4 regions of the Chromobacterium violaceum ATCC 12472 genome follow, and region 1 is predicted to be linked to each of the others. Evidence: predicted binding sites of a transcription regulator. Region 1 holds the regulator's gene; each other region holds the start of a gene.

What was found. Region 1 encodes sigma-54, which starts transcription at its own class of promoters, with help from an activator protein. Its sites were predicted from a motif close to CTGGCACGCTTCATGCTT; they were not measured.
Region 2: a site for sigma-54 is predicted at 4,479-4,496, ahead of CV_RS20870 (pilin). Genes of this name have one in related genera too.
Region 3: a site for sigma-54 is predicted at 3,357-3,374, ahead of glnA (type I glutamate--ammonia ligase). Genes of this name have one in related genera too.
Region 4: a site for sigma-54 is predicted at 3,140-3,157, ahead of glnK (P-II family nitrogen regulator). Genes of this name have one in related genera too.

Annotation. Positions count from the first base shown of each region.
Region 1 is NC_005085.1:3,625,705-3,632,919, forward strand. It holds gene CV_RS16400 (cation:proton antiporter) at 1-897, opposite strand, end outside; gene CV_RS16405 (KpsF/GutQ family sugar-phosphate isomerase) at 1,009-1,986, shown strand; gene CV_RS16410 (KdsC family phosphatase) at 2,033-2,557, shown strand; gene lptC (LPS export ABC transporter periplasmic protein LptC) at 2,554-3,123, shown strand; gene lptA (lipopolysaccharide transport periplasmic protein LptA) at 3,113-3,673, shown strand; gene lptB (LPS export ABC transporter ATP-binding protein) at 3,670-4,398, shown strand; gene CV_RS16430 (RNA polymerase factor sigma-54) at 4,402-5,802, shown strand; gene hpf (ribosome hibernation-promoting factor, HPF/YfiA family) at 5,870-6,202, shown strand; gene ptsN (PTS IIA-like nitrogen regulatory protein PtsN) at 6,325-6,786, shown strand; gene hprK (HPr(Ser) kinase/phosphatase) at 6,779-7,215, shown strand, end outside.
Region 2 is NC_005085.1:4,538,757-4,545,971, forward strand. It holds gene CV_RS20860 (PglL family O-oligosaccharyltransferase) at 47-1,831, opposite strand; gene CV_RS20865 (PglL family O-oligosaccharyltransferase) at 1,924-3,765, opposite strand; gene CV_RS20870 (pilin) at 3,896-4,363, opposite strand; gene CV_RS20875 (adenosylmethionine--8-amino-7-oxononanoate transaminase) at 4,638-5,984, shown strand; gene CV_RS20880 (hypothetical protein) at 6,067-7,215, shown strand, end outside.
Region 3 is NC_005085.1:3,893,501-3,900,715, forward strand. It holds gene mgtE (magnesium transporter) at 1-811, opposite strand, end outside; gene mtgA (monofunctional biosynthetic peptidoglycan transglycosylase) at 1,034-1,720, opposite strand; gene aroE (shikimate dehydrogenase) at 1,723-2,544, opposite strand; gene CV_RS17765 (rhodanese-like domain-containing protein) at 2,716-3,168, opposite strand; gene glnA (type I glutamate--ammonia ligase) at 3,441-4,859, shown strand; gene CV_RS17775 (DUF4124 domain-containing protein) at 4,991-5,458, shown strand; gene glnL (nitrogen regulation protein NR(II)) at 5,582-6,640, shown strand; gene ntrC (nitrogen regulation protein NR(I)) at 6,668-7,215, shown strand, end outside.
Region 4 is NC_005085.1:4,326,305-4,333,519, forward strand. It holds gene CV_RS19815 (thiol:disulfide interchange protein DsbA/DsbL) at 1-253, opposite strand, end outside; gene CV_RS19820 (SPOR domain-containing protein) at 285-1,037, opposite strand; gene CV_RS19825 (YifB family Mg chelatase-like AAA ATPase) at 1,103-2,605, opposite strand; gene CV_RS19830 (accessory factor UbiK family protein) at 2,611-2,898, opposite strand; gene glnK (P-II family nitrogen regulator) at 3,206-3,544, shown strand; gene CV_RS19840 (ammonium transporter) at 3,572-4,882, shown strand; gene CV_RS19845 (ClpXP protease specificity-enhancing factor) at 4,998-5,426, opposite strand; gene CV_RS19850 (glutathione S-transferase N-terminal domain-containing protein) at 5,436-6,038, opposite strand; gene CV_RS19855 (cytochrome c1) at 6,190-6,954, opposite strand; gene CV_RS19860 (cytochrome b) at 6,972-7,215, opposite strand, start outside.

The DNA of each region.
Region 1 (7,215 bases):
CAGCGCCAGCAACAGCAAAACCTCGCCGAAGCGGCCGAACAGCACCGACAATTCCAGCTTCATGCCCACGGTGATGAAGAAGAAACCCAGCAGGATGTCGCGGAAAGGCTTGATGTCCTCCTCCACCTGGTAGCGGTACTCGGTTTCCGAGATCAGCATGCCGGCGACGAAGGCCCCCAGCGCCAGGCTGAGGCCGGAGAGCTCGGTCATCCAGGCGATGCCCAGCGTCACCAGCAGCACGTTGATCATGAACAATTCGCCGGAACGCTGGCGCGCCACCAGGTGGAACCAGGGCCGCACCAGACGCTGGCCGAAGAACAGCAGCAAGGCCAGCACCACCAGCACCTTGCCGCCCGCCTTGGCCAGATCCAGCCACAGCGTGTCGCTGCCGCCGGCGAAGGCCGGCAGCATGATCAGCAGCGGCACCACGGCGATGTCCTGGAACAGCAGCACGCCGATCGCCAGCTGGCCGTGCGGCTGGTTCAATTCCAGCCGTTCCGCCAGCAGTTTGCTGACGATGGCGGTGGACGACATCGCCAATGCCCCGCCGATGGCGAAACCAGTCAGCGGGCTGCCTGTCAGATAGGCGATGGCCATCGCCACCAGCAGCATGGTCAGCGCCACCTGGGCGAAACCGACGCCGAACACCAGCTGGCGCATCGCCCTCAGCCTGGGCAGCGAAAACTCCAGGCCTATGGTGAACATCATGAACACGATGCCGATCTCGCCGAGGAAGGCAGTCTCCTTGCCCTGCGGAATCAGGTTCATCACCCCCGGCCCCGTCAGGAAGCCCACCACCAGGTAGCCGAGCATGGCCGGCACCTTCAGGCTGCGGCACAGGGTGACCACCAGCACGGCGGCCAGCAGGACGAGGACGATGGGGGCCATGGAATGCATCGGCGGACGGGGCTCCTGGGTAAGAATTGGCAACGGAAAACACGACCGCCAAGCAAAACTTGCACCAGCACCCGCGTCAATCGATTATAACCTTTGATATACTTTTGCCTTATGGAAAAAACTCACATCAGCCGCCTGGAGACGGCGCGCGAAGTGCTGCTCACCGAAGCGGCCGCGCTGAGCACCCTGGCCGAACGCCTGAACGGCGAGTTTCTGGACGCGGTGGAAGCGATTCTGGCCTGCCAGGGCCGCGTGATTGTCACCGGCATGGGCAAGTCCGGCCACGTCGGCCGCAAGATCGCCGCCACGCTGGCCAGCACCGGCACCCCGGCCTTCTTCGTGCATCCGGCCGAAGCCGCCCACGGCGACCTGGGCATGATCACCGGCGACGATGTGGTGATCGCGCTGTCCAACTCCGGCGAGTCGGCCGAAGTGGTGTCGCTGCTGCCGGCGCTGAAGCTGAAAGGCAGCAAGCTGATCGCGGTGACCGGCCGGTCCGAATCGACGCTGGCGCAGGCCGCCGACGTCCTGCTGCACACGCATGTCGAGCGCGAGGCCTGCCCGCTGAACCTGGCGCCGACCACCAGCACCACCGCGCAGATCGCGCTGGGCGACGCGCTGGCGGTGACGCTGATGGAGGCGCGCGGCTTCGGGCAGAGCGATTTCGCGCTGTCCCACCCGGGCGGCAGCCTGGGCCGGCGCCTGCTGGTGCACGTGAAGGACCTCATGCACGGCGGCGACGCCCTGCCCCGCGTGGCGCCGGGCACGCCGCTGAAGGACGCGCTGCTGGAAATGTCCCAGAAACGTCTGGGCATGGTCACCGTCGGCGATGCCGACGGCACGCTGCACGGCATCTACACCGACGGCGACTTGCGCCGCACGCTGGAAAAGGGCGTGGACGTCTACCGCTTGAAAGTGGACGAGGTAATGGGCCGCAAGCCGCGCACGATACAACCGGACAAGCTGGCGGCCGAGGCCGGCTTCCTGATGAAACAGCACCAGATCACCAGCCTGGTGGTCGTCGACGCCCAGGGCAAGCTGGCCGGCGTGCTCCACATGCACGACCTGCTGCACGCCGGCGTGTTTTAACACCAGCCGGCCGGTCGCATCGACCGGCGGCGGCAAGGATCAAGCAATGCGTATGATTTCCGAGCAGGCCCGCAAGGTGAAACTGCTGATCATGGATGTGGACGGCGTTCTCACCGACGGCCGCATCTACTACAACGCCCAGGGCGAGGAGAGCAAGTCCTTCTACGTGCAGGACGGCCTCGGCCTGCGCCTGCTGCAGGGCGCAGGCGTGCAGCTGGCCATCATCTCCGGCCGCGCCGACCGCTGCGTCGAGCATCGCGCCCGCGCGCTGAACATCGACCATTACTACGGCGGCGTCCACGACAAGCAAGTCGCGCTGGCCGATCTGCTGGACAAGACCGGCCTGTCCGCCGACGAGTGCGCCTTCATCGGCGACGACCTGATCGACCTTCCCATCCTGACCCGGGTCGGCCTGGCCGTGGCCGTGCCCGAGGCTCCGCCGCAGGTGCGCCAGCATTGCCATTACGTGACCGGCAACCCCGGCGGCCACGGCGCGGTGCGCGAGCTCGCCGAGCTGATCATGCAGGCCCAGGGCAGTTTCGAAGGCGTGCTCGCACGGTATCTGGCATGATCAAGCTGCTGCGCTCACACCGCCTGTTCCCGGTGCTGCTGATCGGCCTGACCGCGCTGCTGACGGTATGGCTGGACCAGATCTCGCGCTGGGACAGCCACCGCCGCGAGCTGGACCCGGACAAGCCCGAATACGTGGCGGAAAACCTGGTGGCAACCCGCTACGACAAGCAGGGCATGCTGATGGACAAGCTGATCGCCACCCGGATGTGGCAATACCCAGGCAAGCCCGACGCCTATTTCGAGAACCCCGACCTGTACCAGTACCAGCAGGGCGCGCTGCAATACCACGTGACCGGCGAGACCGGACGCTACAACAACAAAAGCCAGCAGGCCTACTTCGACAAGAAAGTCGTTTTGATCAAACCCGCAGACAGCAAGCAACCGGAAACCCGGCTGGTCAGCAGCGCGATGTTCGTCGACACCGGCAAGCGCTTCGCCAGCTCCAAGGCGCCATCGGTGATCTATCAGGGCAATTCGGTGGCCAACTCCATCGGCTTCAGCTACCAGGAGTCGCTGGGCCTGCTCAATCTGTACTCCAAAACCAAGATCGTCTATGTCAAATAACTCCCGCATCCTGCTGGCCGGCCTGCTGCTGTCCGCCGCCGCGCTGGCCCACGCCGAACAGGCGGATAAAACCAAGCCCATCGAAATCACCAGCGACAACGGCTGCACCATGGAGCAGACCAAGGGCATCTCCACCTGCACCGGCAACGTGGTGGTGGTGCAGGGCACGCTGCGCCTGAACGCCGACAAGGTAGTCGCCACGCAGGACCAGCAGGGCAACCAGACGCTGCAGGCCACCGGCCGCATCGTCACCTTCCGCCAGAAGCTGGACAACAACAGCGGCTGGATCGAAGGCCAATCCAGCAAGCTCGACTACGACAGCGCCAAGCACTTCGCGGTGCTGACCGGCAACGCCCGCGTCAAGCGCAACGGCGACCTCGTGATCGGCAACGTGATCACCTACGACACCCAGAGCGAGGTCTACCAGGTGATGGGCGGCGGCGCCAGCGCCGGCAAGGGCGGCGGACGCACCACGGTGATCCTGCAGCCCAAGACCTCCGCGTCGCAGCCGGCGGCCGCCAAGCCCGCCGCCGGAGCCGCCAAGCCATGAAGCACAGCACCCTCACTGTCTCCAAGCTGAAAAAGCGCTTCAAGAAGCGCACCGTGGTCAAGGACGTGTCGCTGAGCATAGACAGCGGCGAAGTGGTCGGCCTGCTCGGCCCCAACGGCGCCGGCAAGACCACCAGCTTCTACATGATTGTCGGCCTGATCGGCGCCGACGACGGCGACATCCGGCTGGACGACGCGTCCATCACCCGCTACCCGATCCACCAGCGCGCCCAGCTGGGCCTGGGCTACCTGCCCCAGGAAGCGTCCATCTTCCGCCGCATGACGGTGGAGGAAAACATCGCCGCCATCCTGGAGATCGCCGGCCTCAAGGGCAAGGAGCTGGAAAAAGAGCTGGACCTGCTGCTGGACGACCTGAACATCGGCCACCTGCGCGACAGCAACGCGCTGTCGCTGTCCGGCGGCGAGCGGCGCCGGGTGGAGATCGCCCGCGTGCTGGCCACCCGCCCCCGCTTCATCCTGCTGGACGAACCGTTCGCCGGCGTGGACCCGATCGCGGTGATCGACATCCAGAAGATCATCTCCTTCCTGAAGGAGCGCGGCATCGGCGTGCTGATCACCGACCACAACGTGCGCGAAACGCTGCGCATCTGCGACCGCGCCTACATCATCAGCGACGGCTCGGTGCTGGCCTCCGGCCAGCCGGAAGAACTGGTCAACAACGAGAAAGTGCGCGAGGTCTACCTCGGCGAGCACTTCCACCTGTAAGCGATGAAACAGGCCCTTCAGCTCAAGGTATCCCAGCAACTGACGCTGACGCCGCAGCTGCAGCAGTCGATCAAGCTGCTGCAGCTGTCCACGCTGGATCTGCAGGCGGAAGTGGAACGCTTCCTGCTCGACAATCCGCTGCTGGAGCGCGGCGACGAGCCCCGCGACGGCGAGGCCCCGGGCGACGGCCCCGAACAGCAGGACAGCCCGGTCGAAGCGCAGGAAGCCGATAGCCGCGACGACGGCGCCGGCGAGCTGCTGGACTGGGGCGCGGGCGCACGCAAGGGGGACGACGACGACTTCGACCCCATGCTCAACGTGCCCTGCCCCATCAGCCTGCGCGAGCACCTGCTGACCCAGCTGGGCGAGCTCGCCCTCACCGACCGCGACCGCGCGGTGGTCAGCCTGCTGATCGAGGAGCTGGACGACGACGGCTACCTGCCGCTGGGACTGGACGAACTGGCCGGCAACCTGCCGCTGGAACTGGAGCTGGACAGCGACGAGCTGGCGGTGGGCCTCGCGCTGCTGCAGCAGTTCGACCCGGCCGGCGTCGGCGCCCGCTCGCTGGCCGAATCGCTGACGCTGCAGCTGCGGCGCCTGCCGGGAGACGAGCCCGGGCACGCGCTGGCGCTGGCCATCGTCCGCGAGCATCTGGCATTGCTGGGCGGACGCGACTACGCCAGGCTGAAAAAGCTGCTGCGCTGCGACGACGCCGCGCTGCGCGACGCGCAGGCGCTGATCGCCAGGCTCAACCCCCATCCCGCCACCGGCTTCGGCCACGGCGACGTCCACTACGTGATCCCCGACATCAGCGTACGCAAGCTGCGCGGCCGCTGGACCGCCGAGCTCAACCGCGCCGCGATGCCCCGCCTGCGGGTCAACCGGCTGTACGAACGGATGCTGGCCGACCACCGCGCCGGCGGCGAAATGTCGGGCCGTCTGCAGGAGGCGCGCTGGCTGGTCAAGAACATCCAGCAGCGATTTGACACCATACTCAAAGTGGCGGAAGCTATTGTCGAGCGTCAACAGTTGTTCTTTGAGCACGGCGAAGTGGCGATGCGCCCGCTGATTCTGCGGGACATCGCGGAAGAGCTGGGCCTGCACGAATCCACCGTTTCCCGATCCACCAGCCAGAAATACCTGCTCTGTTCGCGGGGTTTGTTCGAGCTCAAGTATTTCTTCGGCAGTTCGCTGGAAACTGAAAGCGGCGGCGAGTGCTCCGCCACCGCGATCAAGGCCCATATCCGCGGCATGATAGACGCCGAGGACCGCGCCAAGCCGCTGTCCGACAGCGCCATCGCCGACGCGCTGGCCAAACAGGGAATTCAGGTTGCCAGACGCACCGTAGCCAAGTATCGTGAAGCCATGCAGATTCCGGCGGTGAATCTGCGCAAGGCGCTGTAGGGCGCCTCAAGAATACAATGCCGCCCGACAACCCGACCGGGCGGTCAACACCAGAAGGAGCTAGGGTATGAACCTCAAAGTAACTGGCCTGCACCTGGAAGTCACCCCGTCGCTGCGCGAATACATCGAGAACAAGCTGGAGCGCATTACCCGCCATGTCGACCATGTGATCGACATCTCCGTCACCCTGTCGGTGGACAAGCTGGTCCAGAAGGCCGAAGTCAATGTGCACCTGTCCGGCAAGGACATCCACATCGAGGCTTCCGAGGCCGATCTCTACGCCGCCATCGATATCCTGATGGACAAGCTGGACCGCCAGGTCCTGAAATACAAGGAAAAGCTGACCGAGCACCGCGCGCTGGGCTCGGGCGAGGCCTCGCAGACCCAGGCTTCGCTGTAAGGCCTGACTGAAGAGAACGGGAGCCTGGCGGTTCCCGTTTTTCTTTGCGCTTGCCGGTTTTCAGTACTATCAAGGCAACGTAGAATCCACAGTTTCCCCAAAAGCCGCATGCATAATCCAACATGAATCTCATCGGCAAGATCCTGACCCCGGACCATATCCTGCTGGACCTGGACGTCGCCAGCAAGAAACGGGTGTTCGAGCAGGTGGGCCTGCTGGTGGAAAACACCCGCGGCATCGCCCGCAGCGAGATTTTCGACAGCCTGTTCAGCCGTGAAAAACTGGGCTCCACCGGACTCGGCCAGGGCGTGGCCATCCCCCATGGCCGCGCGCGCGGCCTGAAGGAAGCCACCGGCGTGTTCATCCGCCTGAAGGCGCCCATCCCCTTCGACGCCCCGGACGGCAAGCCGGTGCAATGCCTGTTCGTGCTGCTGGTGCCCGAGCACGCCACCGACCTGCATCTGCAGGTGCTGTCGGAGCTGGCGCAGATGTTCTCCAGCCGCCAGATGCGCGAGCAGATGCTGGGCGTGGACGCGCGCGACGACCTGTACCAGCTGCTTTGCGAATGGACCCCCCATGCCTAGCATCACCGTGCGCCGGCTGTATCAGGAAAACCAGCAGAAACTGAATCTCACCTGGGTCGCCGGCACCGGCGGCTCCGACAATGTGATTGGCAACGACGACCAGCGTCCTACGCTGGCCCTGGTCGGCCACCTGAACTTCATCCACCCCAACCGGGTGCAGGTGCTGGGCCTCGCCGAGGTGGACTACCTGAACAAGCTGGAGCAGTCGGCGGCCAAGACCGCGCTGGACCAGCTGTTCCACAAGAGCATGTCGGTGGTGATGGTGGCCAACGGCCAGCCCGTGCCCCGGCTGCTGCGCGACTACTGCCACAGCCACAACGTGCCCTTGATGTGCAGCACGCTGGAAAGCCCGTACCTGATGGACGTGCTGCGGATTTACCTGGCGCGGGCGCTGGCGGTGTCCACGGTGCTGCACGGCGTGTTCCTCGA
Region 2 (7,215 bases), 910 kb from region 1:
GCTTTTTTCATGCCCTCCCCCGCCGATAGGGACGGGGGAACGCGCCTCACTCCTGCAAGGTGCGGAACTTGGCCGGCAGCTTGTCGTAGGCTTCGCGGCTGATGCGGCGCAGCGGCTCCCAGGCCGGATCCTGGTCGCCCAGCGTCTCCAGGAACTGGCCGGCGTAAGTCGGGAACGAGGCCAGCGTGGTGCGCAGCGTCCGTTCGGCCTTCTCCCGTTCCCCAGCCAGCAGCTCCAGCTGCGCGCGCTTTAGCATCACGTCCGGATACGGGCGGAACGCGGTCAGGCGGTCTTCCAGCGCCAGCTTTTGCCTCAAGTTGTCGCGATTCACCGGCAGATAGTCGTCCAGCGTGTACAAGGCATGGTAGGCGAACAGCGGCTTGGTCTCGACGATCTCGATCAGGCGCTCGGCGCGGACCTTGTCCTTGGACGCGTTGCCGGTCGGCACGTAGAGATTCACCAGCTCCCAGAACATCGACGTGGTGCTGATCGACAGCCAGCCCACCCACGCCAGCGCCGCCAGCAGCGGCAGGCGCAGCGGCCAGGCCAGCGCGCGCTCGCCGCGCGGCGCCATCGCCATGAACACCACCAGCATCGCCAGGAAGTAGTAATACCACAGCGGGTACTCCAGCATGCTGTGGGTCAGCGTCACCGCGATGCAGCCCAATGCCAGCACGCCTTCGGGCTCGGCCTTGCGGCGGAAGAAGGGCAGCACCGCCCAGACGAAGCCTGCCACCACCAGCGCGGTCACCACGCCGCCCATCTCGGCCAGCAGCTGCATCAGCAGATTGTGCGCATTGGTGAACAGGCCGCTATTGTAGCCGGCGGCGGCGAACTGCGGCAGCGGCTGCAGGCGCACGCTCTCGGCAGCGTACTGCGACCAGCCCACGCCCCACAGCGGATGCGCCTTGAACGCCAGCCAGGCCTTGTGCATCTCGGCGAAGCGGCGCGCGCCCATGTCGTCGCCGTTGGCAGCCAGCCGCGCCACGCCGGACGCGTTCTCGACGTCGGAATGGGTCAGCAGCGAGATCAGGTGATTGAACAAGGGCAGCGCGAACTGGGCGGCCAGAATCGTGCCCGAGGCCGCCCACATCGCCAGCATCATCCGGCGCGAGTTCTCGTCCCTGCTGCGCCAATGCCACAGGCCGGCCAGCGCCGACAATGCCACTAGGTAAAGAAGAATGGTGCGGGAGCCGGCCCAGCCCAGCATCAGCGCCATCCACAACACCAGCGCGATCAGCCAGGCCCTGCCCAGGCGGCCGACGGCGAACAGGTAGACGCCGGACACCACCGACCACATCAGGTAATGGGCGTACTGGTTGCGTTGGCCGATGTGGCCGAAGATGTTGCTGGTGGGGTGGGAGCCGTCGTAGAACAGCCCCAGCGCCGGCGCCAGGCCGGTCAGCTGGGCGGTGCCGATCAGCGACTGCGCCAGGCCGCCGACGATGACCGCACGCGCCAGCCACACGGCGAACTCGCGGTCGCCGAAGGCGCCGCGCAACGACAGCGTGACCGAGGCCAGCAGCGCCGTCGCCAGCCAGGCCAGCGCGGTGACGTAGCTCATGCCCGGGAACAGCAGGTGGACGAATTGCGGCTGCAGCGCCCAGGCGCCCGCCAGCGCCAGGCACAGCCAGCCGGCGCGCGGCATGGCGTCGAACAGCCGCCCTCCGGGCAGCAGGAAGGCGCCGGCGGCCAACAGCAGCCAGATCACGTTGATCTCGCCGAACCACTGCGGCAGCGGCACGAAGTGGACGCGGGAAGCGAAAGGCACGATGGCGATCAGGCACAGGGCCAGCAAAGCCAGGCGCTCGGAAATCTTCTGAAAAGTCATGGCAGATCAGACGTCGGAAAGCAGGAAGCGGGCAGCATACCGCATGCGCCGCCCCGGCAAAACCCATCAAGTGTGTCGGCGCGTTACAAAGCTCAGAACAGCGTACTGCGCGTGACTGGTGCGGCCACCGTCATCACCGCGGCCATCCTGCCCGCGTCGGTGTTTGCCCCGTGCTCCTGGTAAGCCTGTGCCGCGCGCAGCGCCATCGCCTTCAAGGGACTGATTTCCGGCTCCTGCCAGGCTTGTAACGTAAACACTAACTTCGGCGCCTCGTCGGGATAATTGGCGATGGCCTGAGCGAGAGCATCGCGAGCCCCTTGCTCCCGCCCCGCCAGCGCCCGGCACAGGCTCAGCCTCAGCAGCACGGCCACGTAAGGCTGGTCCCGGGCCAGTTTTTCATAAAAGGGCAGTGTGAGGTCGAGATGCTTGCGGTCCGGCATCAGATAATTGCCAAGCACTAGGTCGGCCGATTTCGCCCATAGGGGATCCACGCCCACCTTGCCGATGTAATCGACGCGACGCACGTTTTCCTCTGCCGACCGGCTGGGCGCGCTGTATTGCACGAAGCGCTGGAAAATCATGGCACCGCTGACCACATGCGCCACCATCAGCATACCACCGGCGATACAGGACCATCGCAACAGGCCGATAGGTGTGCGCAGCCGCCACCGCGGTGCGGGCCCCAGCGTGCAAACCGTCGTCAGCATCGCCAGGAAGGGCAGGTACCACAAGGGAAATTCGAACATGCTGTGCGTCAGCATCATCATCGCCAGTAGCAGCAGCAACAGGTTTTCCGCGCTTTGCCTTCCCTTGCCAAAAAAGGGCAGCAGGCACGCCAGCAACCCGCCGACCGCGATCGCCGCGCCTAGTCCTCCAGTCTCCGCCAGCAGTTGAAAGACAAGGTTGTGACACTGGGTAAACAGCCAGTTCTCGGGCGCCTTGGGCAAACCGGCGAACACCTCCAGCCAGACCGACTGCGCCGCATAGCGCCCAAGACCAACGCCCAGCCACGGGTGCTCTACGAACACTTGCCAGGCCTTAGTCCATTCGATGCGCCGCCTCGCGCCGAATCCGGCGTCGAGAATCCGTTCCGAGCCGCTGAAAGTATGCACCGGAAGGCCTATCCAGTTGAGCAGCCAGACCAGTTCGCGATTGAACAGCTGCACCAGGGCCAGCAGCAGCACAGACAAGGCCAGCGCGGTGGCCATGCGCCGCAGAACGGAGTCCGCTCCGGCGCGCCGGAGCCAGAACCAGGACACCAGACAGATGCCCAGTCCATAGGCCAACGGCAGCCGAGCGCCGGACCAGGTGATCATCACCGCCAGCATAGCGACCAGCGCGACGCACAAGCCGGTTCTCAGGCGATCTTGCGCATGGAGGTAGCAGGCGGCTGGTAATCCCCAACTCAGGTACTGCGCATACTGATTGCGTTGGGCCAGGTTGCCCATGACCGTAGTCGGCTCGTTATAATCGAACAACACCCACCCACGGCACCAGCGCGCGAGATCCAAGGCCTGGATCAGCCCCAGCACGATCTGAAGGCCGTTGCCCAGCAGAACCGCGCCAGCCAGCAGCAAGCAAATCCGCTGCAAGGGAAGGTCTATCCGATTGTCCAGCCACAAGGACAGCAACAGCATCGCCAACAAGCTGCCGACCGCCTGGCTGCTGCCCTTCGCATTGTCCAGTAACAAACCGTTGCTCGCCGCCAGCAGCATGGTCAGTAGCAGCAGCACCAGCGAAGCCGCCGGCAGCGCGAATCCTTCGCCTCCCCTTTTCAGGGTGAAGAGCGCCGCCAGCCCGATCGCGAGCACCACCGGTGCATCGCTCCACCAGTCCTGTAACGGCATGTAGCGCACGAAATTGAGAAACGGCAGGATGAAGCAAGCCGTGAAGAAGAGGAGCAAACCGCCCTCCGCCGCCCAGTGCCTGACCATAGGCTCCCTTTCCCCTCTGTAGACACAAGTTGTTCCGACATGATTATACTGGTCTCGGCCTATCATACCTTTCGCATCAAAAATAAAGGAGGCACCGAGATGCCCCCTGTTCACACACCAGCCCGTTGACTTACTGACGGCAAGTGGATGGCACCCAGTTGGCGCTCAGTTGGCTAGCAGATGCGATGGCCGTTGTGCCGGAGCCGGTATAGGTGCAGTACCACTGCACCGAGCCCGCGCTGACGGTCGGCACCAGATCGACCAACGCACCATTCGATACTGTCGAATTGTAAGCGATCTGGACCACCCCGTTCGCCAGAACGTTGATGCTGCTCACCGAGTTACCCGTAATGGACGCCGCCAATCCGTAAGTCGTGTTAAAAGGCGCGGTGCCGGAGGCCCACGCGTTGTTGGTCGCGTAGTATTCGGTCACCGCCGTCTTGGCCGCGTCGGCCAGCGCCAACCCTTCCGACACCCGCGCGCGCTTGGTGTAGTCCTGATAGGCCGGAATGGCGATGGCGGCCAGGATGCCGACGATGGCGACCACGATCATCAGTTCGATCAGGGTGAAGCCCTGCTGTTTACGCTGTTTCTTCATGTTGAACTCCCAGTGAGCCAAGCTTAGCCAAGGTGGAGCGCGGCGCGTTCCCACGCCTCTCCGTCTCATCTTCTAAAGATCGCGGGGTCTTCCCGTCGTGTTGTGCCGGCCCATCCAGCACGAAGCATGCCAGCCCGGCGGGAGGCCGGCCATCGACGCCAATCCGCGCGCAGTCTTGTCAGCATAGGTCAGAAACTGCCGTTTTTCGTCACCCGGACTGCCCGTTCGGACTGTGCTAGCATCGCTTTCCCACCCGCGACACAGGAGCCGCCTCATGAGCAACCAAGCCTGGCTGGAACGCAGTTTCGCCGCCGTCTGGCATCCCTGCACCCAGATGAAGCGCCATGAGAGGCTGCCCATCGTGCCGATCGCCTCGGCGGACGGCGTCTGGCTGACCGACTTCGACGGCAAGCGCTACCTGGACGGCGTCAGCTCCTGGTGGGTGAACCTGTTCGGCCACGGCCATCCGCGCATCAAGCAGGCAGTGCGCAAGCAACTGGACAGCTTGGAGCATGTGATGCTGGCCGGCTTCACCCACCGCCCGGTGGTGGAGCTGTCCGAGCGCCTCGCGGCGCTGTCCGGCCTAGGCCACGCCTTCTACGGCTCCGACGGCGCCAGCGCCACCGAAATCGCGCTGAAGATGAGCTTCCATTACTGGAAGAACGTAGGCCGGCCGCAAAAGACCCGCTTCGTCAGCCTGGAAAACAGCTACCACGGCGAGACCGTCGGCGCGCTGGCGGTCACCGATGTGCCGCTGTTCTCGTCCACCTACGCCGAGCTGCTGAAGCCGGGCCTGCGCGCGCCATCGCCTGACGCCCGGCAAGCCGTACCAGGCGAGCGCGCCGCCGACGTCGCGCTGCGCGCCGCCCGCTCGCTGGAAAACCTGCTGGCCAAGCATGGCGGCGAGATCGCAGCGGTGATCGTCGAGCCGCTGGTCCAGGGCGCCGCCGGCATGGCGATGCACGACCCGATCTACCTGACCGAGCTGCGCCGGCTGTGCGACCAATACCAGGTCCATCTGATCGCGGACGAAATCGCCGTCGGCTTCGGCCGCACCGGCAGTTTCTTCGCCTATCAGCAGGCCGGCATCACACCGGATTTCCTCTGTCTGTCCAAAGGCATCACCGGCGGCTTCCTGCCGCTGTCCTGCGTGCTGACCCGCGACGAAATCTACCAGGCCTTCTACCACGACGACGTGGCGCGCGGCTTCCTGCATTCGCACAGCTATACCGGCAACGCGCTCGCCTGCGCGGCGGCGCTGGCGGTGCTGGACATCTTCGACGACGAAGACGTGCTGGAGGCCAACCGCGTCAAGGCCGAGGGATTCACCCGGCAAATGCGCCCGCTGGCCGAGCGGCCCGAGATCCGCCATTTCCGCCAGCGCGGCATGATCTGGGCCTTCGACGTCGATACGGCGCGTTCCGACTTTGCATTGGCCTATTTTTCGGCCATGCTGAATCGCGGATGCCTGTTGCGGCCGATAGGAAAGTCGGTCTATTTCATGCCGCCGTACACACTGAAATCCGAAGAGATGGACTGGCTGGCATCGGCCAGCGTCGACGCGCTGGACGAGGTGCTGGCCGGAGAGAGCGTCGGCGGCGATCCGACCGCGCTGCCCTGAGCCGGCGGCGTTCCATTCCCTTCCTTAGCGCCCGTCTCGGAGCCCTGTCCGGATGCCACCACTCGTTTTGCCGAAGAAGGATATGGACCCGCAACTCGTCGATACCCAGCCGGCCAGCGTCGCCGCCTGGCTGGAGCGTCTGCCCTACACCGACTTGGCCGAATGCGGCAAGCTGCTCGGCCAGGGCTTGTACCAGCTGGGCCGCGTACCGATGGATCCCGGGCAGCGCTACAAGCTGCTCAAGCTCTATCTGAAGGCGCTGGACCGTTATTATCCGCTGCTGGAGAACGAAGCCCAGCACGGCGACGCGGTCGCCTCGCCCAAAACGCGGCTGCTGGCGGCCATCAGCGTCAAGCTGTTCGCCAACCTGTTCCTGGCCTTCAAGCAAACCCTGCACGAAAAATTCTCCCGCCATTCGCTGCTGGAGCGCGAACAGCCCAAGCAGGAGCTGCTGCTGTACACGATGATGGCGGCGCGGCAATACCTGAACATCAGCCAGCAAAGCTACTGTCCGCTGCCAGCCGGCTTCTGGCTGGACTGCCACCAGCTGTACGCGCTGGCGCTGCAGCGCGGCTGGCAGGACAAGTCGCTGGCCGGCGACGACACGCTGGCCGTCATCTACCGCCAGCTGCTTCTGCTCGGTCTGACCGCCACCAACCGGCTGTCCCCCGCCGACCTGCAATTGGTCAGGCAACTGGCCTACGACCTGGCGCGACAGGTGACGCTGTTGCCGCTGGCGGACCTGACGGAGGCCCGCCAGGGCTATGTGCTGGACCTGGGCGAGGATGCCCCGCCGCGCTATCTGCCGGCCAGGCCATCGCCGTCCCAGCCAGGCGCTTACCTGCTCGAACTGGACGGCGCGCTGGCCGCGATGAAACGCAGCCTGGAACAACTGCGCAAGACCGCGGCGGGCGCCGCCTCTCCGGCGCTGAACGACGAAGTCCAGCTGCTGAGCCATCTGGCCGAGGCATGGCAGCGCCCGCGCCGACGCAAGCATGCCCGGGAATCGGTCGAGACGGTGGTGGAGATCACCGCCGGCGTGGCCGCCATCTGGCACCGCGCCAACGGCGGCAGCTGGCAGCCCGCCGGCGCCGACCCCGACGAGAACAGCGCCCACCTGCGCCCGCCGCCCGCCTCCTGCCTGCTGACTGTCGTCAACCAGAGCGAATCTGGCTACCTGCTGCGCGGCCTGCCTCGCGAGCAGCCCTTGCGCGCCGGCGAGGTGCTGTTG
Region 3 (7,215 bases), 270 kb from region 1:
GCGCGCCGCGCTCGTCCACCACCGGCGCGCTGACCAGATCGTAGCGTTCAAAGGCCTGGGCGGCGTCCACCGCCGGCTCGTCGGGATGGAAGCTCACCACCTCGGTGGCCATCGCCTCCGCCACCAGCGTGTCCGGATCGGACACCAGCAGCTTGCGCACCGACAGCACGCCCTTGAGCAGCCCGGCTTCGTCGGTGACGAAGATCTTGTCGGTCTGGCCGGGCAACTCGTCGAAGCGGCGCAGATAGCGCAGCACCACCTCGCAGCTGACGTCGGCGCGGATCTTCACCAGCTCGAAATCCATCAGCGCGCCGACGCGGTCGTCGTCGTAGGACAGCACGGACTGCAGCTGGCCGCGCTCTTCCTCGTCCAGCCGGCCCATGGCCTCGTACACCACCTGGCGCGGCAGGTCGGGCGCCAGCTCGGCCAGCTCGTCCGCGTCCAGTTCGTCCAGCGCCGCCACCAGCTCGTCGGGCTCCATCACTTCGATCAGCGACTCGCGCACCGCGTCGGAGACTTCCAGCAGCACCGAACCGTCCCGCGAGGGATCGGTCAGGTCCCAGGCCAGCAGCCGGTCTTCCAGCGGCAGCGCCTCCAGCACGTGGGCGATGTCGGCCGGGTGCAGCTGGGACAGCTTGTGTCCCAGTTCCTGCAGATTGTGTTGCAGCGCCAGGGGATCGGCGGCCGTTTCGACCGCGTCCGGACGCGTGGCAAGATGTTCAAGCTGGCGCTGGCGCTCGATCAGGCGCTGCACCAGGCCCAGGCTTTCCTGCAGACGATCGGCGGATTGTTGCTTGTAGGCAACCGTCATGCACGTCTCCTTCCGCCCACTGGGCGCGCGAAGGGGGCCGACGGTGTGAGGCGGGTTTTTATAGAGTGATACGGGATTGGATTAAGGGATAACTGGGTAAGTCCATTGCGTTGGCCGCGACGTGCCCGCGGCGCGCGAAAAGAAAGTCGCGATTGTAACATACCGTCACAAGCGGCTTCCAGCCGCCGCCACGGGCGTGGCGGCAGGCGGGAAGGAACGGGATCAGGGCAGCTCGACGTAAGCCATCCGGCGCTGGATGATGCGGGTCTTGCGCGCCAGGCCCGGCGCGTTGCGATGTTCGTCGTAATAGCGCGGGTTGGGCACCATGGCGGCCAGCTTGGCGGCCTGGGACGACGACAGGCGCGAGGCGCCGGTGCGGAAGTAGTAACGCGAGGCGGCCTCGGCGCCGAACACGCCGTTGCCCCACTCGATCACGTTCAGGTAGATCTCGTAGATGCGGCGCTTGTCCAGCACCGTCTCCAGCATCACCGTGATCAGCGCCTCTTCCAGCTTGCGCCACGGCGTCTTGCCGCTGGACAGGAACAGGTTCTTGGCCAGCTGCTGGCTGATGGTGGAGCCGCCGGCGACGATCTTGCCCTTCTTCAGGTTTTTCTCGAACGCCGCCTCGATGCCGTCCCAGTCGAAGCCCTCGTGGTCGACGAAACGGGCGTCCTCCGACGCGATCAGCGCCCGTTTCAGATTGGGCGAGATCTTGTCGTACGGCACCCACTTGTGGCGCAGCTCGGCCTCGGGGTCGTCCTGCTGCAGCCTGGCCAGCTGCTCGTTCATGAAGGAACTGGCGCCGGGATTGTGGTCGCGCCAGTAAATGATATGGCCGAGCACCCACAGGTTATACAGCAGAAAGGCGGCCACCAGGGCCGCCAGGATCTTGAACAGGATGCGCGACATGCTCAGGCCAGCACTTCCCTCAGCATATTGGTCACCTTGCGCGTTTCCGGCTGCGCGCCGCGCCAGATGGAGAACGATTCCGCCGCCTGCTCCACCAGCATGCCCAGCCCGTCGGCCAGCATGCCGGCGTTTTCGCCTTGGGCGCGCTGCAGGAACGGCGTCAGGCCGGTGCTGTACACCATGTCGTAGGCCAGCGTGCGCGGCGTGAACACGCCGTGCGGCAGCGGCGGCATCTCGTTGTTCAGGCTGGTGGAGGTGGCGTTGATGACGATGTCGAAGCTGCGGCCTTCCAGCGCGGCGTAGCCGACGGCCTCCACTTTGCCGTAGCGGGCGAAATGATGGGCCAGCGCCTCGGCCTTGATCACGGTGCGGTTGGCGATGGTCAGGCTGGCCGGCTTCTGCTCCAGGATGGGCTCCAGCACGCCGCGCACCGCGCCGCCGGCACCCAGGATCAGCACGCGTCGTCCAACGATCGGGTAGTCGAGGTTTTCCACGATGTCGCGCACCAGGCCGACGCCGTCGGTGTTGTCGCCGTATACCTTGCCGTCGCGGAAAGTCAGCGTGTTGACCGCCTCGGCCGCGCGCGCGCGCTCGGTCAGCTCGGACGCGTAGCGGAAAGCGTCGCCCTTGAACGGCAGCGTGATGTTCAAGCCCTTGCCGCCGCTGGCGACGAACTCGCCCACCACGTCGTTGAAGCGGCCGATGTCGGCGAACAGGCGCTCGTAGCTGATGTCCTGCCCGGTGGCGCGGGCGAACTCCTCGTGTATGAACGGAGACTGGCTGTGGGAGATCGGGTTGCCGATTACGGCGTAACGGTCGGTCATGTCCGGCTTTCCAAAATGCGATATGTTTTCTGCGGCCAGGAAGCGCCGAGGCGGCCTCCCGCGCCCGCGCGGCGGACAGAAGAAGACCGTTCAGCGAACCCGGACCGTGGGTTCACCCCACACTTTGCCGCTTAACGCCGCAAACTTCAACCGCCTCGGGCCAGCGAACAATCAGCCCTGCACCCAAGGCAGGCCGCGCCAGCGCCAGCCGCCGACGGAGTTGCGGTGGCCTTCGCCGTCGCGGTCGCCCTCGAAGCCTTCCAGCACGTTGTACACCTCGCTGTAGCCGTTTTCGGCCGCCAGCCGCGCCACCTGGTCGGAACGGGCGCCGGAGCGGCAGATCACCAGCAGCACGGCCTCGGGGTCGACCTGATGGGTCAGCTGGGCCAGGAAATTCGGATTCGGCTCCATGCCTGGATAACTGCGCCATTCGATGTTCACCGCGCCCGGCACGGTGCCGACGAACTGCCACTCGGCGTGGCTGCGCACATCGAGCAGCACCGCCTTGGGCAGACCCTGCATCAATTCGTACGCTTCGTCGGGCAGCACCGCCCCACTGTAGGGCAGGCTCATTTGCTCCGCGCGCTGATGCGCGTCCTGCAGAATCCGGCTCATTTTGCTCATGCTGTTTTCCTCCTGCAACACTGCGGGCTTATGTTGGAGATTATCGACCCGCGCGGCATGGCTGGCAAATGGCACCATATCGGTGCATCACTCAAGCCATGGCACCAGAATGGTTCAAGCACAGCCATTCCAGCCAGCTGGATAAGCCCAGGCGGCTATGACACAATGCAGCAGCAGCGCTTCAGAGGCTGGCACGCTTCCTGCTTAACGGGACGTACCAAAATTTTCACGCACTTGCCCTTGGGTGCACGTTGCCTTTCAGGAGATAAAACATGGCAGTAGCCGACGTAGTCAAACTGATCCAAGAAAACGACGTCAAATTTGTCGATCTGCGCTTTACCGATACCCGCGGCAAAGAACAGCACGTCTCCATCCCTGCGCACGTGCTGCTGGAAGACGCCGATGCCTGGTTCGAGCGCGGCCACGCCTTCGACGGCTCCTCCATCGCCGGCTGGAAAGGCATCCAGGCCTCCGACATGCTGCTGATCGCCGATCCGGCCACCGCCCGCATCGACCCGTTCTTTGACGAGCCGACCGTGTTCATGCACTGCGACGTGATCGATCCGGCCGACGGCAAGGGCTACGACCGCGACCCGCGCTCCATCGCCAAGCGCGCCGAAGCCTACCTGAAGGCTTCCGGCCACGGCGACACCGCCTACTTCGGTCCGGAACCGGAATTCTTCATCTTCGACGGCGTGACCTGGGGCACCGACATGTCCGGCTGCTTCGTCAAGATCAAGGCCGAGGAAGCCGCCTGGGCGTCCGCCGAGGAATTCGAAGGCGGCAACATGGGCCACCGCCCGGGCATCAAGGGCGGCTACTTCCCGGTTCCGCCGGTGGACTCTTCGCAGGACATCCGCTCCGCGATGGTGCTGCTGCTGGAAGAGCTGGGCGTGCCGGTCGAAGTGCACCACCACGAAGTGGCCACCGCCGGCCAGAACGAAATCGGCACCAAGTTCAGCACGCTGACCCAGCGCGCCGACTGGACCCAGATCCTGAAGTACGTGGTGCACAACGTCGCCCACAGCTACGGCAAGACCGCCACCTTCATGCCCAAGCCCATCGTCGGCGACAACGGCTCCGGCATGCACGTGCACCAGTCGATCTGGAAGGACGGCAAGAACCTGTTCGCCGGCGAAGGCTACGCCGGCCTGTCCGACACCGCGCTGTACTACATCGGCGGCATCATCAAGCACGCCAAGGCGCTGAACGCCATCACCAACCCGGGCACCAACTCCTACAAGCGCCTGGTGCCGCATTACGAAGCGCCGGTGAAGCTGGCTTACTCCGCCAAGAACCGCTCCGCCTCGATCCGCATTCCGCACGTGGCCAGCCCGAAGGCCCGCCGCATCGAGGCCCGCTTCCCGGATCCGCTGGCCAACCCGTACCTGTGCTTCTCCGCGCTGCTGATGGCCGGCCTGGACGGCATCCAGAACAAGATCCACCCGGGCGACGCCGCCGACAAGAATCTGTACGACCTGCCGCCGGAAGAAGACAAGCTGATCCCGACCGTCTGCGCCTCGCTGGATGAAGCTCTGGCCGCGCTGGACAAGGACCGCGAATTCCTGACCCGCGGCGGCGTGTTCTCCAACGAGTGGATCGACGCCTACATCGAGCTGAAGATGCAGGAAGTCAACCTGACCCGCATGACCACCCACCCGGTGGAATTCGCGATGTACTACTCGCTGTAAGCGGCAAGCGCGTCGATCACAACGGCAGCCCAGGCTGCCGTTTTTCATGCCCTGCCGGCATGCTGGCATGAATGACGCGGCGGCGCGATTTGCTTATCATGCAAGGGCGATTCCCACCCTGTACCCGGACGATGAAGACACTCGCACTCTGCCTGCTACTGGCCTGCGGGGCCGCCCAGGCGGCCACCATCTACAAGTACGTCGACCCGCAAGGCAACGTCACCTACACCAATGTGCCGCTGCGCGGCGCGCAGCCCATCAAGCTGAACCCGCTGTCGTCCTATCCCGGCCAGCGGGCGAAGAGCGGCGGCGCCTCCGCCGGCAAGCCGGCCGCGTCCGGCGGCTATCCCAGCGTCGATGCCGACACCCAGAAACAGCGCGACAGCGGCCGCAAGAAGATACTGGAGCAGGAGCTGGCCAACGAGGCCAAGGCGCTGGACGCCGCCAAGAAGGCGCTGGACGAAGGCAAGGCGGTGCGGCTGGGCGACGAAGCCCGCAACTACCAGAAATACCTGGACCGGGTGCAGAAACTGCAGAACGAGGTCACCGACCGCGAGAAGAACGTCCAGGCGCTGAAGAAGGAATTGGGCCTGCCATAGCAAGCTGCACCAAAATGGTGCAAACTTGAAGCTGAACGCGCGCGCCTCCCCGCGGAATCCAGCCGGCGGGCTGGCGCGCTTATTGCTGCTCTCCGCGCGACACCCATAGATCAAGCCTACCCCATGACGATACCCAGCTTTGCCGGACTGGAGCTCCTGGACACCCCGGTGCTGATCTGCGATGCCGGAGCCGCGCTGCGCTTCGTCAATCCCGCCTGCGAGAACCTGCTGGCCCTGGGCAGCCGGGAACTGCTGCGCCATGCGCTGCCCGAGCTGTTCCAGCCCTGCCCGGCGCTGAATCAGGCGCTCGCCACCGCGCTCGCCCAGGGCGCCAGCTACATCGAGCACGATCTGGAGCTGAAGCCGCTGCACAACGACTCGGCGCTGCACGTGATGCTGTCGATCACGCCGATAGACGTCGAAGGCTGCCAGGCACTGATCGAACTCAGGCCGCTGGACCAGCAGCTGAAGATCGCCAACGAGGAGCGCTCGCTGCTGCAGCACCAGGCCAACCGCGAGCTGATCCGCAACCTGGCCCACGAGATCAAAAACCCGCTGGGCGGCATACGCGGCGCGGCGCAGCTGTTGGAGCACGAGCTGGCAGACCGGCCCGAGCTCAAGGAGTACACCGAGGTGATCACCGAGGAGGCGCTGCGGCTGCAAACGCTGGTAGACCGGCTGCTGGCGCCGCACCGCAGCCACAACCGCGGGCCGATCAACATCCACGAAGTGCTGGAGCGGGTGCGCAGCATCGCGCTGGCCCAGCATCCGCAGGGCCTGACCGTCGTCCGCGACTACGACACCAGCCTGCCGCTGCTCTCCGCCGACAAGGAACAGCTGATCCAGGTGGTGCTGAACATCGTCAACAACGCGGTGCAAGCCTTGCGCGGCCAGGGGCGCATCACGCTGCGCACCCGGGTGGCGCGGCAGATCACGCTGGCGCGCAAGCGCCATCAGCTGGCACTGAAATTGCAGATCATCGACGACGGTCCCGGCATACCCGACGACATCCGCGACCACATCTTCTATCCGCTGGTCACCGGCCGCGCCGAAGGCACCGGCCTGGGGCTGACGCTGGCCCAGGCCTTCGTCCACCAGCACGGCGGCAGCATAGAGTTCGATTCGCGGCCGGGCCAGACCTGCTTCACCGTGCTGCTGCCCTTCGGCGGCGAAGCGGGATAACGACAAGAGAACACGAGGAGAAACGCCATGGCCAAGCCGGTCTGGATCATAGACGACGACAAGGCGATACGCTGGGTGCTGGAAAAGGCGCTGACCCGCGCCGGCATCGGCTTCGACAGCTTCGCCAGCGCCGACGACGCGCTCAACGCGCTATACGACGACAAGCCGCAAGCCATCATCTCCGACATCCGCATGCCGGGCACCGACGGCCTGAAGTTCCTGTCCAAGGTGAAGACCGAGCATCCGCAGCTGCCGGTCATCATCATGACCGCCCACTCCGACCTGGACTCCGCGGTGTCGGCCTTCCAGGGCGGCGCCTTCGAATACCTGCCCAAGCCGTTCGACATCGACCAGGCGGTGCTGCTGATCGAGCGCGCGCTGGCCGAAAGCGAGGCGCAAGGCGGCGGCGCCGACAGCCCGGAAGCGATGCCGGTGCTGCTGGGCCAGGCGCCGGCGATGCAGGACGTATTCCGCGCCATCGGCCGGCTGGCCCAATCCAACGTCACCGTGCTGATCACCGGAGAATCCGGCACCGGCAAGGAACGGGTGGCCGAGGCGCTGCACCGCCACTCGGT
Region 4 (7,215 bases), 700 kb from region 1:
TCGACTTCTGCCACACGATCTGCTCCTTGCGGAAGCTTACGTCGGCCGGCAGAGTCTTGGACCAGGCGTTGAAGGCCGGATCGTCGTCATAGCAATGGATGCAGTGGTAGGAGAAGAATTCGATCACTTCCACCTTCTTGGGATCGGCCACCGGCTGGGGCGTGCTCAGCATCGTATAGTCCTTGCCCAACTGGATCGCGGCATTCGCCATGCCGCTGACTGCCAGCATTACCAACAGCAACCATTTCTTCATGTTCTTTTCCCGTTATTTGGAGAGATGAGACTTACTCGGCCTTCACCACATTGGCGTTGATGCCGTCTTGCTTCAGCTGCGCGCGGATGCGCTCCACATCGTCCTGGCGGCTCAGCGGGCCCACGCGGACCCGATGCACCATCCCCTTGTCAGGCACGTTGACCGACTGGATCTTGGCTTCCACCCCCAGCAAGGCCAGCTTGGCCTTCAGATTGTCGGCCTCGTCCTGGTTCTGGAACGCGCCCAGCTGCAAATAAACTTTTTTGGCAGGCGCGGATGCCGAAGGTTCCCCCGAGCGCGAGGACTTGGCGTCGGACGTCACCGCGTCCACCTGGCCTGGCAGGATCTTGTAAAAATCGAAGCGCTGCTCATCCTTGCCGCTCTTTGCAGGGGCTTGCGGAGCCGGCTTGGGTTTGGCTTCGTGGGACGCGGCCGGAGGCGGCAGCGGCACGGTCTCGGTGGAGTCCAGGGTCGCCTGGGGCTGAGACGGCTGGGCGGCCGGCGGCTGAGCCGCGGGCGCGGTGGCCGAGGCGGCATCGGAAATCCGGGTGCCCGGCGCCAGCAGCTCGGTCGGCGGCTGCGGCGTTTCGGCCTTGCGCTCGTTTTTGGGCTGGAAGGTGGCGGGCGAGCGGTTCAGATACATCGCCAACCCCACCGCCACCGCCACGCCGACGATCAGGCCAATGATGATGCCCGCCATCATGCCGCCGCCGCCGCGCGACGAGGAGGAGTTGCCGCGCCCACGCGACGGCCGGGGGGAGTTTTTCAGGTCTCGATTAGCCATTCACCACTACCGCTATGTCTATACGGACGGCAGAGACGCCGTCCGGGTTGGATTGATCAATTCTATCAAGCGCCGCTCTGCATGACGCGCCTGAGCTGGATCGCCTGCAATACATGGTTGCGGTTTATCGTTTCCGCGCCCTGCAAATCGGCGATGGTGCGCGAAACCCGCAGTATCCGATGATACGCGCGCGCCGACAAGCCAAGTTGTTGCAATGCCTTGGCCAGCACCGCCAGCGCCTGCTCGTCGCCGAGGCAATGCCGCTCCAGCTCCGCGCCCTGCAATGCCGCATTCAGCCCGCCCTGCCGCGCCAACTGGCGATCGCGCGCCGTCAGCACCCGATGGCGCACCGACTCGCTGGCCTCCCCCGCAGCGGACCGCTGCAGCTCGTCCGCGGTCAGCGCCGGCACTTCCACCTGCAAATCGATGCGGTCCAGCAAAGGGCCGGAGATTTTACCTCGATATCTCGCCACCTGCTCGGGAGTGCACTGACAGCGCCCGGACGGATGGCCGTGGTAGCCGCAGGGGCAGGGATTCATCGCCGCCACCAGCTGGAAACGCGCCGGGAAGCTGGCCTGCCTCGCCGCCCGCGAAATATGGATCATCCCGCTCTCGAGCGGCTCGCGCAGCACTTCCAGCACCTTGCGGTCGAACTCCGGCAATTCGTCGAGAAACAGCACGCCGTGATGCGCCAGGCTGATCTCGCCCGGCCTCGGCTCACTGCCGCCGCCGACCAGCGCCACCGCGGAAGCGGTGTGATGGGGCGACCTGAACGGGCGCACCCGCCAGCGGCCGGGCTGGAAGCCTTGCGAACCCAGCGACTGCACCGCCGCGCTCTCCAGCGCCTCTGTTTCGGACAACGGCGGCAGCAGGCCGGGCAGCCTGGCCGCCAGCATGGACTTGCCGGTGCCCGGCGGCCCCATCAGCAACAAGCTGTGTCCGCCTGCCGCGGCGATTTCCAAAGCCCCGCGGGCGATGGACTGGCCTTTGACATCGGCCAGATCGGGATAGTTCGGCCACTCGCCGCCGATGGCGCCGGCGAACGGTTCCAGCGGCTGCAAACCGTTCAGAAAGGCGCACGCCTGCGGCAAGGACTCCACCGCGTAGACGGCGGCGCCGCCGACCACCGCCGCCTCGCCGGCGCTGTCGGCAGGCAGCACGAAAGCGCGACCGGCGGCGTGGCACTGGCAGGCCATCGCCAAGGCGCCGCGCACCGGGCGCACCGCGCCGCTGAGCGCCAGCTCGCCGGCGAATTCGAAACGGGCGATGTCGTCGTTCTTCACCTGGCCCGAAGCCAGCAGGATGCCAATGGCGATGGGGAGGTCGAAGCGGCCGGAGTCCTTGGGCAGGTCGGCCGGAGCGAGATTGACGGTGATCTTGCGGGCGGGAAATTCGAAGCCCGAGGTGAGAATGGCGGCGCGGACGCGGTCCCGGCTTTCCTTCACCTCGGTGTCGGGCAGGCCGACGATGTTGAACGCGGGCAGGCCGTTGGCCAGGTGGACCTCGACGGCCACCTCCGGGGCGTCAAGCCCGGACAACGCCCTGCTCGCCACCACCGCCAGCGTCATGGCGCTCAGGAATGGCCGAGTTCGGACTGTTCCTCCACCTTGGCCGCGGCCTCGTCCGGAAACGCCTGGGACTCAAGCCTGGCCAGGCGCGACTCCAGCGCCGCCAGCTTTTCCCGGGTGCGCGCCAGCACCGCCTGCTGCACGTCGAACTCCTCGCGCGTCACCAGATCCATCTTGGAAAAGGTGGAGGCCATCATCGCGCGGACGTTCTTTTCGATGTCCTTGGCCGGGCTGGCTGCGATGGTCTCGCTGATCTTGGCGCTGATTTCTTCAAACAGTTTCTGGCTCAACATGGTCGCGGCTCCTGCGTGTCTTGGATACCCAGCCGAGTGTAGCAAAAAGCGCCCCCGCCCTCCCGCTTTTCCTGCCTGCGCGGACAGGGAAGGCCGGCAGATCGGCGCGAAAGCATGACGCGGCGCAGCAATGCACCAAAACCGTGCAGCATAAACAGGCCCCATGCACAAGGAAAGTGCCAAAACGGACAGCGCGCCCTTTTTTGCAGTGCACCACAATTCCAAGAACGCCCCGCGCGGGCTGGCACGATTCCTGCATAACCATCCGCAGCAGAACCATCTGTCAATCGTCCGAGAAGGAGCCGCCATGAAACTCGTTACCGCAGTGATCAAGCCGTTCAAGCTTGACGAAGTCCGCGAAGCGCTGTCCGCCATCGGCGTACAGGGCATCACCGTCTCCGAGGTCAAGGGCTTCGGCCGCCAGAAAGGCCATACCGAGCTGTATCGCGGCGCCGAGTACGTCGTCGACTTCCTGCCCAAGGTGAAGCTGGAGATCGCCATCGACGACGCGCTGCTGGACCAGGTGGTGGAGGCGATTGAGAAATCCGCCCGCACCGGCAAGATCGGCGACGGCAAGATATTTGTCTACGACCTGGAGCAGGTGATCCGCATCCGCACCGGCGAGACCGGCGCCGACGCGGTCTGAGCGCTTTGTGAAACTGGGGAAACCATAATGAAAAAGATACTCGCTGCAATGGCTTCCGGGCTCGCCGCCCTCTCCCTGCCCGCGCTGGCCGATGCGCCGGCCGGCCCGGCGGTGGCCGCCGCCAAGGTGATCAACTCCGGCGACACCGCCTGGATGCTGACCTCCACCGCCCTGGTGCTGTTCATGACCATTCCCGGCCTGGCGCTGTTCTATGGCGGCATGGTCCGCAAGAAGAACGTGCTGGCCACGCTGATGCAGAGCTTCGCCATCACCGCGCTGGTGACCGTGCTGTGGGCCGTCGTCGGCTACAGCCTGGCCTTCACCGTCGGCACCCCCTATATCGGCGACCTGTCCCGCGTGCTGCTGGACGGCATGGTGTACATGAAGGACGCCGGCAAGCTGGCGGTGCATCCGCTGGCCGGCACCATCCCGGAATCGGTGTTCATGACCTTCCAGATGACCTTCGCCATCATCACCCCGGCGCTGATCACCGGCGCCTTCGCCGAGCGGATGAAGTTCTCTGCGATGCTGGTCTTCATGGCGCTGTGGTCTCTGCTGGTCTATGTGCCGGTCGCCCACTGGGTATGGGCGCCGGGCGGCTGGATGGGCGACAAGGGCGTGCTGGACTTCGCCGGCGGCACCGTGGTGCACATCAATGCCGGCGTGGCCGGCCTGGTGACCGCGCTGGTGCTGGGCAAGCGCGTCGGCTTCGGCCGCGAGGCGATGCCGCCCCACAACCTGGTGCTGACCCTGGTGGGCGCGTCGATGCTGTGGGTGGGCTGGTTCGGCTTCAACGCCGGCTCGGCGGGCGCCGCCGACGGCCGCGCCGGCATGGCGATGGTCACCACCCAGGTCGCCACCGCGATGGCCGCGCTGGCCTGGATGTTCGCCGAATGGATCGCCAAGAAAAAGCCTTCGGTACTGGGCATCGCCTCCGGCGCGGTGGCCGGCCTGGTGGCCATCACCCCGGCCGCCGGCTTCGTCGACGTCAAGGGCGCGCTGGCCATCGGCCTGGCCGCCGGCGTGATCTGCTTCTGGGGCGCCACCGGCCTGAAACACATGATGGGCTACGACGACTCGCTGGACGCTTTCGGCGTGCACGGCGTGGGCGGCATCCTGGGCGCGCTGCTGACCGGCGTGTTCGCGGTCAAGGACATCGGCGGCGCCGACGGCAGCCTGGCCACCCAGGCGCTGGGCGTGGGCGTGACCATCGTCTACTGCGGCGTGGTCACCTTCATCCTGCTGAAGCTGGTGGACATCGTGCTCGGCCTGCGCGTCGCGGAGGACGAGGAACGCGAAGGCCTGGATCTGGTGCTGCACGGCGAGCGGGTGGAATAAGCCGCCGGATCGAAAGATTGTTGTGTAAGGGACTTGGCGGGGCTTCGGCCCCGTTTTTTTTGCGCCTGGCGCATGAAAAAACCGGCCAGCGGCCGGTTGGGATGGTGAGACAAGCTTACTTGACGATGCGCAGGCTGGGACGGCCGCTGGGACGGCCCGGGGTCGGGTCGTCGCCGCCGGATTCGGGCGCCTGCTCGGCGTCCACCGGACGCAGCGCGGCGGCCTCCTCGCTCATCGGCTCCACCTCGAACCCCATGCCCTCGCCGGTTTCCCGCGCGAAGATGGACATCACGTTGCCGATCGGCACCCAGATGTCGCGCGACACGCCGCCGAAGCGGGCGGAAAACGAAACCCACTCATTGTCGATGCGCAGATTCTTGGTCGCGGTCTCGGCGATGTTGAGCACGATCTCGTTGTTCTTCACGTACTCGAGCGGCACGTCGGTGCGGCTGTTCACCCACACCACGATGTACGGGGTGTAGCCATTGTCGCCGCACCATTGGTGCAGCGCGCGCAGCATGTACGGCTTGGTGCTGGAGCTCATCGCGTCTCCTTACTTGCGCATCGCCTTTTCGGACGGCGTCAGCGAATCGATGAAGGACTGGCGCTGGAAGATGCGCTCGGCGTACTTCAGGATGGGCGCGGCGCTCTTGCCCAGATCGATGTTGTAATGCTCCAGGCGCCACATCAGCGGCGCGATGGCCACGTCGATCATCGAGAAATCGTCGCCCAGCATGAATTTCTGCTTGGAGAAGATCGGGGCGATGGTGGTCAGGCCGTCGCGGATGGCTTCGCGCGCCTTGGTCGCTTCCTTGCCGGTGGCGCCGGCTTCCAGCGTCTTCACGTGGATGAACAGCTCGTTCTCGAAACGGTACAGGAACAGGCGGGCGCGGGCGCGCATCACCGGATCGGCCGGCATCAGCTGCGGGTGCGGGAAACGCTCGTCGATGTATTCGTTGATGATGTTGGACTCGTGCAGGATCAGGTCGCGCTCCACCAGAACCGGCACTTCGTTGTACGGGTTCATCACAGCCAGGTCTTCCGGCTTGTTATGGATATCCACATCGATGATTTCGAAATCCATTCCCTTTTCGAAGAGCACGATACGGCAGCGCTGGCTGAACGGGCAGGTGATTCCGGAGTAGAGGGTCATCATGGCGGAGAAAATCCTTGACTAGCTTAATGAATGGATGCAGCAGCGCATTGTAGCACTCTCAACCGTCCCCTTCCAGTTTTTCAGCACAACATCATGATTATTAAAGAAAAAGGCGGAATTTCTTCCGCCTTTTCTCAGGAGTGCCCGCGCGTCAATGCACGTCGCGCCAGTATTCCTTCTTCAACAGGTAGACCAGCGGGAACAGCAGCAGGCCGAGGAACATCACCACCACGTAGCCGATCTGCTGGCGCTTCACCGCGGCGGGTTCGCCGATGTAGACCAGGAAGTTGGTCAGGTCGCGCATGCGGCGGTCGAACTCGGCGGTGTTGGCCTTGCCGTTTTCCAGCTTGGTCAGCGTGCCGGCCTTGACCAGTTCGAGCTTGTGCTCCTCGTGGCCCTCGGCGTTCTTCACCGTCTTCAGCTCCTGCTCGCCCTGCCATTCCCAGAAGATGTGCGGCATGCCCACCTTGTCGAACACCAGGTTGTTCCAGCCGGTCGGACGCGACGGATCGCGGTAGAAGCCGCGCAGATAGCTGTACAGGTAATCGGCGCCGCGGGAACGGGCGATCAGCGACAGGTCGGGCGGCGTGGCGCCGAACCAGGCCTTGGCATCCTGCTTGTTCATCGCGATGTTCATCGGGTCGCCGATCTTGGCGCCTTCCGGCATCAGGTCGGCCTTGATCTGCTCCTCGCTCAGGCCGATGTCCTCCAGCCGGTTGTAGCGCATCATGCTGGCCGAGTGGCAGGAGAGGCAGTAGTTGGCGAAGATCTGCGCGCCGCGCTGCAGGCTCTCGGTGTCCTGGATGTCGATGTTCGCCTTGTCGAGCGCGGGACCGCCCTCGTTGGCGAAGACCGGCATCGCGAAGGGCAGCGCCAGCGCCGCGGCGGCGATCAGGTGACGGATCTTGTTGTTCATTTTCCTTATCCCCTTGCTTACACGTTCATGGCGAACAGCGCGGCCAGGAACACGGTCAGCGCCACCATGGCCACGAACTGGATCTGGCGCTTGGCGTTGGTGTCGGTCACGCGCTCCGGCACCGGGACGCTGCCCACGTCGTTCTTGGTATAGAACGGCATGCCCAGGAAGAAGGCGAAGTAGATCACCGAGAAGATCTGCGAGATCAGCGTGCGCACTTCGGTCGGCGGCATCGCGCCCAGGATGCCCAGGCCGATGAAC